One region of the Streptomyces sp. NPDC012508 genome, then DNA from elsewhere that is predicted to be linked to it. Evidence: riboswitches for the same ligand, from Rfam matches in the RefSeq annotation. Region 1 holds a riboswitch; each other region holds the start of a gene.
The links. Region 1 has a riboswitch for thiamine pyrophosphate ahead of thiO (glycine oxidase ThiO). Riboswitches for the same ligand answer to the same signal wherever they lie in the genome.

Region 1 (3,255 bases):
GCCGTGGGCGCGGCGAGGGCACGCGCCTCGCCGTTGACGGAGACGTTCATCGAGACGGTCGTCGAGACGGTCGTCGAGGCGGTCGTCGGCTCGTTCGGCTCGTTCGTCGAGGGGTTCGTCGAGGCGTTCATACGGGCTGCTCCTGACGTACGGGGGAGAAGCGGCGGGGAGTGAAGGGGCGGGCCTCGTCCGGAAGCGCGCCGGTGGTGAGCAGCTCGGCCATGACATCGCCGGTGACAGGCGTGAGCAGGACCCCGTTGCGGTAGTGCCCGGTGGCCAGCTGGAGGCCGGGCAGCGCGGTCGGGCCGAGCAGCGGCGCGTTGTCGGGGGAGGCAGGTCGCAGACCCGCCAGCGTCTCGGTGAGCGGCAGCTCGGTGAGACCCGGTACGAGCTCATGGGCGTCCCGGAGCAGCTCGTAGACCCCGCCCGCCGTGACGGTGGTGTCCCAGCCCAGCTCCTCGCTGGTCGCGCCGACCACGAGCTCCCCGTTCTCGCGCGGCACGAGATAGACATGGCTGCCGCGGACGACGGCCCGGACGGTCCGGGACAGGAACGGCGCGAACGCGCGCGGCACGGTGAGCCGCAGCACCTGTCCCTTCACAGGGCGTACGGGAGGCAGGACCTCCCGCGGCACCCCGGCGAGCTGCCCGCTCAGGCTGCCCGCGGCCAGGACGACCTGGTCCGCGGTGAGCTCGTGGCCCCCGGTGAGCGCGACACCCGTGGCCCGGTCCCGTACCACCGTCAGCCGTTCGGCGGGACCCCGGTGGAAGACCACCCCGGCCCGCTCGCAGGCGGTGACCAGCGCGGCGGCGAGCCGGCGCGGATCGACCTGATGATCGCCGTCGACCCGCAGCCCGCCGCGCACCCCCGGCGCCAGCATCGGCTCGAGGCGGCGGCAGTCGCGTCCGCTGAGCCATTCCGACTCCAGGCCGCAGCGGGTCTGCAGCGCGTGCAGTTCACGCAGATGCGCCCGGTCGTCGGCGTCGAGCGCGACGGCGAGCGTGCCGCAGGCGCGGTAGCCGACGTCATGTCCCGTGGCGTCCTGGAGTTCGGCGGTGAACTCCGGATAGCGGCGCGCGGAGGCGAGGTTGAGGGCGAGCAGGGTCTCCTCGCCGTAGTGGAGCTCGGTGACGGCGGCCAGCATTCCGGCCGCCACCCGGGCGGCCCCGCCGCCCGGTTCGGGGTCCACGACCGTGGTGCTCAGCCCGCGCTGCGCGGCCCGCCAGGCCGTGACCAGGCCGATGATTCCGCCCCCGATGACGAGAACGTCAGAGGTACTGCATGTACGCGACATGGGCGTCCAGCCCCTCCCTTCGCCGGCATGACCCGGATCAGGTTCGTACGGTCGGAGGCCGGCCAGCCTCCCTCTCAGCCCGGTGCGTCCGGGCTCCCGCGAGTGCTCTACGTTGACGGTCAGCCTAACCCCAGCCCCCGACGCCCAGTAAGGGAGCCTCCACCGTGCCGCGTTCTCTCGACGGTCTCGTCCTCGCCCCGGTCGCCGACCAGGCCCCCGGTCAGGTCGGGACGCGTACCCGGTTCACGTACCACGAGGAGGACGGCCGGATCTGGGCCGAGTACGCGGGCGGGGACGTGGTCCGCGGGAACCTCGTCGGCACGCGCGCGGGGGACCGGCTCGACTTCCGGTACGTGCAGCTGAAGCAGGACGGAACGACTTCTTCCGGGCATTGCGTCTCCATCGTGGTCGAGCTCCCGGACGGCCGCGTTCGGCTGGAGGAGAGCTGGGCATGGGAGTCCCAGGAGGGCTCCGGCACCAGCGTCGTGGAGCAGCTGTCTTCCTGACGGTGCGTCAGATACGTAAGGTGATCGGGTGAGCGAGCAGAAGCAGGCACAGCAGCGGGTCGTCGTCGTGGGCGCGGGGATGGCGGGGGTACAGACCGCCGTAGCCCTGCGCGAGCAGGGCTTCGACGGAGCGGTCACCCTCATCGGGGCCGAGCCCCACCAGCCCTACGACCGCCCGCCCCTCTCCAAGGCGGTCCTCCTCGGCAAGGCCGAGGACTCGGCCTTCGACGTCGACTTCGAGGCGCTCTCCATCGAGCTGCGCCTCGGCCTCGACGTGACCGGCCTGCGCGCCGACGCCCACGAGGTCGACACCGAGGCCGGGCCCGTCCCGTACGACGTCCTGGTCGTCGCCACCGGCGCCGAACCCGTCACCCTGCCCGGCACCGAGGGCGTACCCGGGGTCCATCTGCTCCGCACCCTCGACGACGCCGCCCGCCTCAAGCCCGTCCTGGAGCGGCGGCACGACATCGTGGTGGTGGGCGCCGGCTGGATCGGCGCCGAGTTCGCCACCGCCGCGCGCGAGGCCGGGTGCGCGGTCACCGTGGTCGAGGCCGCCGACCGCCCGCTCGCCGGCGCGCTGCCCGCCGAGGTCTCCGCCCCGATGGCCCGCTGGTACGAGGAGAGCGGCGCCGAACTCCTGACCCACGCGCGCGTGGACCGGATCGAGCCCGGCACGGTCCACCTGGCCGACGGCCGGCGACTGCCCGCCGACGCGGTCGTCGTCGGCATCGGCGCCCGGCCGGCCACCCGGTGGCTCACCGGTTCCGGCATCGCCCTCGACGAGGACGGCTCCATCACGGCCGACGACCGGCTGCGCACCTCCCTGCCCGACGTGTACGCCGTCGGCGACTGCGCCTCGTTCCCCTCCGCCCGCTACGGCTCCCGGCTCCTGGTCCACCACTGGGACAACGCGCTCCAGGGCCCCCGTACCGTCGCGGCCGACATCATCGGCGAGACTCCCGGGACCTACGACCCGGTCCCGTACTTCTGGTCCGAGCAGTTCGGACGCTTCGTCCAGTACGCCGGGCACCACGCCACCGGCGCCGAGCTGGTCCACCGCGGGGACCCCGCCGAGCCCTCCTGGTCCGTGCTGTGGCTGCGCGACGGCGCCCTGGTCGCCCTGCTCGCCGTCGGCCGCCCCCGCGACCTGGCCCAGGGCCGCAAGCTGATCGAGTCCGGAGCGCGGCTCGACCCGGAGCGCGCCGCCGACGCCTCCGTCCCCCTGAAGGCGGCACTCCTGTAGGCCCGACTACCGACTGTCAGTCCGGGATGGCAGGCTTGTCCCCGTGACCGAGATTGACGCAAGAACCGATGCTCTCGTCCCCGCCTGGCTCTACCTCCCCGACATCGCGGAAATGCTCGACGTCGAGGTGACGCGCGTGCGGCAGCTGGTCAAGGAAGGCCAGCTCATCGCCGTCCGCCGCGGCGAGAACAAGGCGCTTCAGGTGCCCGCCG
Region 2 (3,255 bases), on a different contig from region 1:
TGTCACCGTCACGTCGTCGAGCACACCGAGCGAGCCGATGATGATGCCGGCCAGCAGCAGACCCGACATGTCGATCTCCGGGTAAAGACCGTGGATCAGACCGGTGTTGTCGTCGGTGTTCCCGGTCAGCGATGCCCAGCTGATGAAGTACGAGCCCAGGAGACCGATCAGCAGCAGCGAGATCAGCGTCCCGAGCACCGCGACCGAGGTGCGGGCCGACAGTCCGTGGCACATGTAGAGCGCGATCAGCATGATCGCGCTCGATCCGACCACCGCCACCACCAGCGGATTCGATCCCTGCAGAATCGCCGGCAGGATGAAGAACGTCAGCACCATGAAGCTGATGGCGAGCGCGATCAGGGCCATCACGCCGCGCATCCGTCCGACGAGCACGACCGCGAGGGCGAAGATCCCGGCGAGAACGGCCAGCGGAACCTTGCGGTTGACGTCCGTCACCGAGTACTGCAGATCGCGCGGGGCGTCGGGCGCGTACGCCACCACCACGCCCTGCCCCTCGTCCAGTTGCCGCGGCGCGTCCGGCTGCACGATCTCGGTGAAGGTACGGCCCTGGTCCGGACCGCTCGTGACCTCGATCGTCGCCTTCTCGCACTGCCCCTGCTGGGCGTTGGCCGCCTCGCGTCCCTGGGGCGTGGAGGGGTCCGCGGTCGGCGGCACCTGGGCGGCGTTCACGTCCTGGCAGTCGACCTGCTCGACCCTGGTGACCGTGCCCTGGTAGGTCTGCCGGTCGAAGCCGACGCCCGTGCGTTCGTGCTCCGGGGCGCCGCCGGGCCACAGGACGACCAGCCCGACCACCACGGCCGTGGCGAACGGGATCAGGACCGCGGCGATGACCCTGCGCAGATGCCGGGAGACGGGCGCGGCGGGCCCATGACTGTGGGTGTGGCCGTGCCCGTGACCGACGTCGCCGTGTCCGTCGTGGCCGTCGGGTTCCGGGGTCTGCTGCGAGGAAGTCACCGACCGATCATCGCAAGAACGGCGGGGGCCCACTGTTCAGCATGGCCGGGTTGACGCTAGCGTGGTGCCACCTTTGCACACGCGGGAGCTCGGAGCACCGGGCTGAGAGGGCGCTGATCACCGTACGCGCGTACTGATGTACGTACGGGAGGAGGCTGCGCCGACCGCCGAACCTGTTACCGGGTAATGCCGGCGTAGGGAGATCGGTCTCATGACCATTCAGGATGCACGCACGCCTGCCACCAGCCAGGACGAGCGCAAGCCGGGCTGGCACAAGGGATACGTCGAGGGCTCGCGCCCCGACCTCCGGGTGCCCGTCCGTCAGGTGCACCTCACCAACGGCAAGGACGTGACGCTGTACGACACGTCCGGTCCGTACACCGACCCCACCATCGACACGGACGTACGGCGGGGTCTTCCGCCGCTGCGCGAGAACTGGATCATCTCGCGGGGTGACACGGAGGAGTACGCGGGCCGCCCGGTCCGCCCCGAGGACGACGGCATCAAGCACACCTCGCCGCGGGGTGGCCTGAAGAACCTCGACGCGGTCTTCCCGGGCCGGCCGCGCCAGCCCCGCCGGGGCCGCGACGGCCAGGCCGTGACGCAGCTCGCGTACGCCCGCCGGGGTGAGATCACCCCGGAGATGGAGTACGTCGCGATCCGCGAGAACGTCTCCCCCGAGGTCGTACGGGAGGAGATCGCGGCGGGTCGCGCGGTGCTGCCGGCCAACGTCAACCACCCGGAGATCGAGCCGATGATCATCGGCAAGCGGTTCCTGGTGAAGGTCAACGCCAACATCGGCAACTCCGCCGTCACCTCCTCCATCGAGGAGGAGGTGGAGAAGATGACCTGGGCGACCAAGTGGGGCGCCGACACGGTCATGGACCTCTCCACCGGCCGCAACATCCACACCACCCGCGAGTGGGTGCTGCGCAACTCTCCCGTGCCGATCGGCACCGTCCCGCTCTACCAGGCTCTGGAGAAGGTCGACGGCAAGGCCGAGGAGCTGACCTGGGAGATCTACAAGGACACCGTCATCGAGCAGGCCGAGCAAGGCGTCGACTACATGACGGTCCACGCCGGCGTGCTGCTGCCGTACGTGCCGCTGACGGCCCGCCGCAAGACCGGCATCGTCTCGCGCGGCGGCTCGATCATGGCCGCCTGGTGTCTCGCGCACCATAAGGAGAACTTCCTCTACACGAACTTCGAGGAGCTCTGCGAGATCCTGGCGACGTACGACGTCACGTACTCGCTGGGCGACGGTCTGCGGCCCGGCTCGATCGCCGACGCCAACGACGAGGCGCAGTTCGCGGAGCTGCGCACGCTCGGTGAGCTGAACACGATCGCCAAGCGCCACAACGTGCAGACGATGATCGAGGGCCCGGGCCACGTCCCGATGCACAAGATCAAGGAGAACATCGACCTCCAGCAGGAGATCTGCGAGGAGGCGCCGTTCTACACGCTCGGCCCGCTCACCACGGACGTCGCCCCGGCGTACGACCACATCACCTCGGGCATCGGCGCCGCGATGATCGCCTGGTGGGGCACGGCGATGCTCTGCTACGTCACGCCCAAGGAGCACCTGGGCCTGCCCAACCGCGACGACGTGAAGACCGGTGTCATCACGTACAAGATCGCGGCGCACGCGGCGGACCTGGCCAAGGGTCACCCGGGGGCGCAGGAGTGGGACGACGCGCTGTCGGACGCGCGGTTCGAGTTCCGGTGGGAGGACCAGTTCAACCTGGCGCTCGACCCGGACACGGCCCGCGAGTTCCACGACGAGACGCTGCCGGCCGAACCCGCGAAGACCGCGCACTTCTGCTCGATGTGCGGTCCGAAGTTCTGCTCGATGAAGATCTCGCAGGACATCCGCCGGGAGCACGGTGGCGACCTCAAGTCGGACGAGATCGCGGCCGGCATGGAGGAGAAGTCGAAGGAGTTCGCGGCCGCGGGCAACCGGGTGTATCTGCCGCTGGCTGAGTAACAGCGCGCTTCCGTACGTATGTGTGGCGGGACGCACGAAGCGGCGGGGCGGACCGCATGGCCGGGGGGCCGTGCGGCTCGTGCCCGCCGCGGCGTTTTCCGGAGGGGCCTGGCCTGATCCGGCCGGTGTCCTCGGCCGTCCGGGAGGGGGGCCTGGCCTGATCCGGCCGGTGTCCTCGGTCGTCCGGGCCGGGCTACTCCTGCCCGTGGTGGTCCGGCGAGCCGAAGTCCGGGCTGGAGAAGTCCGGGCTGCTGAACGTCGGGCGGGTGCCAGAGGCGCCCTCGTTCGGGCTGCTG
Region 3 (3,255 bases), on a different contig from region 1:
CGCGGCGACGGCCGGGGCGAGCGCCGGCAGGGTCACGGTCCGCCAGGCGGTGAACCGGGAGGCGCCGAGGACGCGGGCGGCCTCCTCCTGGCGCGGGTCGAGCTGCGCCCAGAGGCCGCCGACGGTCCTGACGACGACGGCGTAGTTGAAGAAGACGTGCGCGAGGAGGATCGCCCAGACGGTGGTGTCCAGGCGGACGCCCCACAGCTCGTCGAGCAGCCCGCCGCGCCCGACGAGCGCCAGGAAGGCCGTACCGACCATGACGGTCGGCATGACGAAGGGCACGGTGACGACCGCGCGCAGCAGCCCCTTGCCGGGGAAGTCGAAGCGCGCGAAGACGTATGCGCCGGGCAGCGCGATCAGCAGGGTCAGCGCGGTGGAGGCGAGCGCCTGCCACAGCGTGAACCAGAGGACGTCGAGGATCTCCGGCCGGCTCAGGGTCTCGCCGAACCGGTCGAACCGCCAGGTGCCGTCGGCCCGCAGCCCGCGCTCGACGATCGAGGCGACGGGCCAGGCGAAGAAGAGCGCGAAGAAGGCGACGGGCACGGCCATCAGGCCGAGCCGCGCCGCGCTTCCCCGCACGTCGCGTCGGCGAACACCGCTGACGCGGCTTTCGCGGTCTACTTCAGGACGAGCGAGGACCACGACTGGATCCACTGGTCACGCTTCTCGGCGATCTTCTCGGGCGCCATGGTCTGCGGCTTGTCGATCACCTCGCCGTGCTGCGTGAACAGCGCGGGCAGCTGGGCGCCCTCGGTCACCGGGTTGACGAACATCTGCAGCGGCATGTCTTCCTGGAACTTCTTGGAGATCAGGAAGTCGATCAGCGCCTTGCCGCCCTCGGGATTCTTCGCCCCGTTCAGCAGTCCGGCGAACTCGATCTGCCGGAAGCAGGTGCCGGTGGAGACGCCGGTGGGCGCGTCCTTCGGCTGCGGCTCGGAGTAGAGGACCTCGACGGGCGGGCTGGAGGCGTACGAGACGACCAGAGGCCGGTCGCCCTTGGCCTTCTGGCCGCCTGCCGAGCCGGAGAACTCCTGGTTGTAGGCGAGCTCCCAGCTGTCGACGGTCTTCACGCCGTTGGCCTTGAGCTTCTTCCAGTAGTCCTGCCAGCCGTCGTCGCCGTACTGCGCGGCGGTGCCGAGGAGGAAGCCGAGGCCGGGGGAGGACTTCTCGGGGTTCTCGACCACGAGCAGGTCCTTGTACTCCGGCTTGGCCAGGTCGTCGAAGGTCTGCGGGGGCGCGATCTTCTTGTCGGCGAAGTACTTCTTGTCGTAGTTGACGCAGATGTCGCCGGTGTCGATCGGGGTGACGCGGTGCTCCTTGTCGAGCTTCGCCTCTGCCGCGACGGCGTCCAGGCCCTTCGCCTCGTACGACTCGAAGATCCCGTTGTCGAGCGCGCGGGACAGCAGGGTGTTGTCGACGCCGAAGAAGACGTCGCCCTGCGGGGAGCCCTTGGTCAGGATCTCCTTGTTGACGGCCACGCCGGCGTCGCCGCTCTTGAGGACCTTGACGGTGAAACCGGTCTGCTTGGTGAACTCCGCCAGGACCTCCTTGGAGGCGTTGAAGGAGTCGTGACTCACGAGGGTCACGGTCTTCGGCGCGGGCTCACCGCTCTTGCCCGCCGCGTCCCGGGTGTCCTCGGTACCGCATGCGGCGAGCGTGGTGACGCCCAGCGCTGCGGCGATCGCCGCGGCGACCATCTTCTTGGTGCTCACTGAAAATTCCTCCTGGGTGTGACCAGGAAGAGACGCGGCCCTGCCCACCGGGAAGGCGGGCAGGGCGCAACAGCTCGAGTTGCGACCGAACTTCCTACCCAGAATGACCTGGGCGAGGTTCAGAGGGTCTGCGGTCCGATGACCGCACTCTCAGCGCTGTGGCGCTCCCCTGTCGGAATATGGAGATGTGTTCGAGCACAGACTACAAGGTCAGCGCTCCGACGCCGCGAGCTGTCCACAGGCGCCGTCGATCTCCTGCCCGCGGGTGTCACGAACGGTGACCGGGACACCGTGGGCGGCGATGGCCTCGACGAAGGCCTTCTCGTCCTCGGGCCGGGACGCGGTCCACTTCGAGCCGGGCGTCGGGTTCAGCGGAATCAGGTTCACATGGACCCTCTTCCCCTTGAGCAGCCGCCCGAGGAGGTCGCCGCGCCAGGCCTGGTCGTTGATGTCGCGGATCAGGGCGTACTCGATCGAGATCCGGCGGCCGGACTTCTCGGCGTACTCCCAGGCGGCGTCGAGGACCTCGCGGACCTTCCAGCGCGTGTTGACGGGCACGAGGGTGTCGCGCAGCTCGTCGTCGGGCGCGTGCAGCGAGACGGCGAGCCGGCACTTGAAGCCCTCGTCGGCGAAGCGCAGCATCGCGGGCACGAGGCCGACGGTGGAGACGGTGATGCCGCGCTGCGACAGCCCGAGCCCGTCCGGCTCGGGGTCGGTGAGCCGGCGGATGGCGCCGACGACGCGCTTGTAGTTGGCGAGCGGCTCGCCCATGCCCATGAAGACGATGTTGCTGAGCCGCGCGGGCCCGCCGGGGACCTCGCCGTCGCGCAGGGCGCGCATCCCGTCGACGATCTGGTGCACGATCTCGGCGGTCGACAGGTTGCGGTCGAGCCCGGCCTGCCCGGTGGCGCAGAACGGGCAGTTCATCCCGCAGCCGGCCTGTGAGGAGATGCACATGGTGACCCGGTCCGGGTAGCGCATGAGCACGGACTCGACGAGCGTGCCGTCGTGCAGCTTCCACAGGGTCTTACGGGTGGTGTCGTCGTCGCAGGAGATGTGCCGGACCACGGACATCAGGTCGGGCAGCAGCTCCCCCTGCAGCTTCTCGCGGGAGGCTGCGGGGATGTCGGTCCACTCGGCGGGATCGTGGGCGTACCGCGCGAAGTAGTGGGTGGACAGCTGCTTGGCGCGGAACGGCTTCTCGCCGATCGCGGCAACGGCCTCCTTGCGCTCTGCGGGCGTGAGGTCGGCAAGGTGCCGCGGCGGCTTCTTGGCTCCGCGGGGGGCGACGAAAGTAAGTTCTCCGGGCTTGGGCATGGTGGTACCAGTGTCGCAGACCGAACCCTGTGGCCTGGGGCGGAAGCGGTAGGAGGCGGTCGTTCCGGGTCGTCGCAGGCCGTCGCACCTGGAGGGCGGACGGGCCCGGGGCGGCTCGGGGTCTCTCCCTCGGCGCCCCTGCCCGCCGGGCGAAACCCCAGATCAGCACGGCCGGCAGCCCGAGTGCGCCGCATCGGTGGAGGCTCGCCGACCTCACTGCCGC

Region 2: another riboswitch for thiamine pyrophosphate. It lies ahead of thiC (phosphomethylpyrimidine synthase ThiC); the one in region 1 lies ahead of thiO (glycine oxidase ThiO).
Region 3: another riboswitch for thiamine pyrophosphate. It lies ahead of ACFY8U_RS25605 (thiamine ABC transporter substrate binding subunit); the one in region 1 lies ahead of thiO (glycine oxidase ThiO).

Annotation. Positions count from the first base shown of each region.
Region 1 covers NZ_JBIBEO010000006.1:379,949-383,203, reverse strand. Annotated here, with positions in the region: gene thiS (sulfur carrier protein ThiS) at 1-50, opposite strand, end outside; gene thiO (glycine oxidase ThiO) at 128-1,294, opposite strand; TPP riboswitch at 1,292-1,404, opposite strand; gene ACFY8U_RS22410 (hypothetical protein) at 1,459-1,800, shown strand; gene ACFY8U_RS22405 (FAD-dependent oxidoreductase) at 1,829-3,043, shown strand; gene ACFY8U_RS22400 (Rv2175c family DNA-binding protein) at 3,087-3,255, shown strand, end outside.
Region 2 covers NZ_JBIBEO010000004.1:244,246-247,500, reverse strand. Annotated here, with positions in the region: gene ACFY8U_RS15350 (YibE/F family protein) at 1-975, opposite strand, end outside; TPP riboswitch at 1,047-1,193, shown strand; gene thiC (phosphomethylpyrimidine synthase ThiC) at 1,187-2,959, shown strand; gene ACFY8U_RS15340 (hypothetical protein) at 3,153-3,255, opposite strand, start outside.
Region 3 covers NZ_JBIBEO010000007.1:439,711-442,965, reverse strand. Annotated here, with positions in the region: gene ACFY8U_RS25610 (ABC transporter permease) at 1-552, opposite strand, end outside; gene ACFY8U_RS25605 (thiamine ABC transporter substrate binding subunit) at 621-1,700, opposite strand; TPP riboswitch at 1,789-1,896, opposite strand; gene rlmN (23S rRNA (adenine(2503)-C(2))-methyltransferase RlmN) at 1,926-3,032, opposite strand.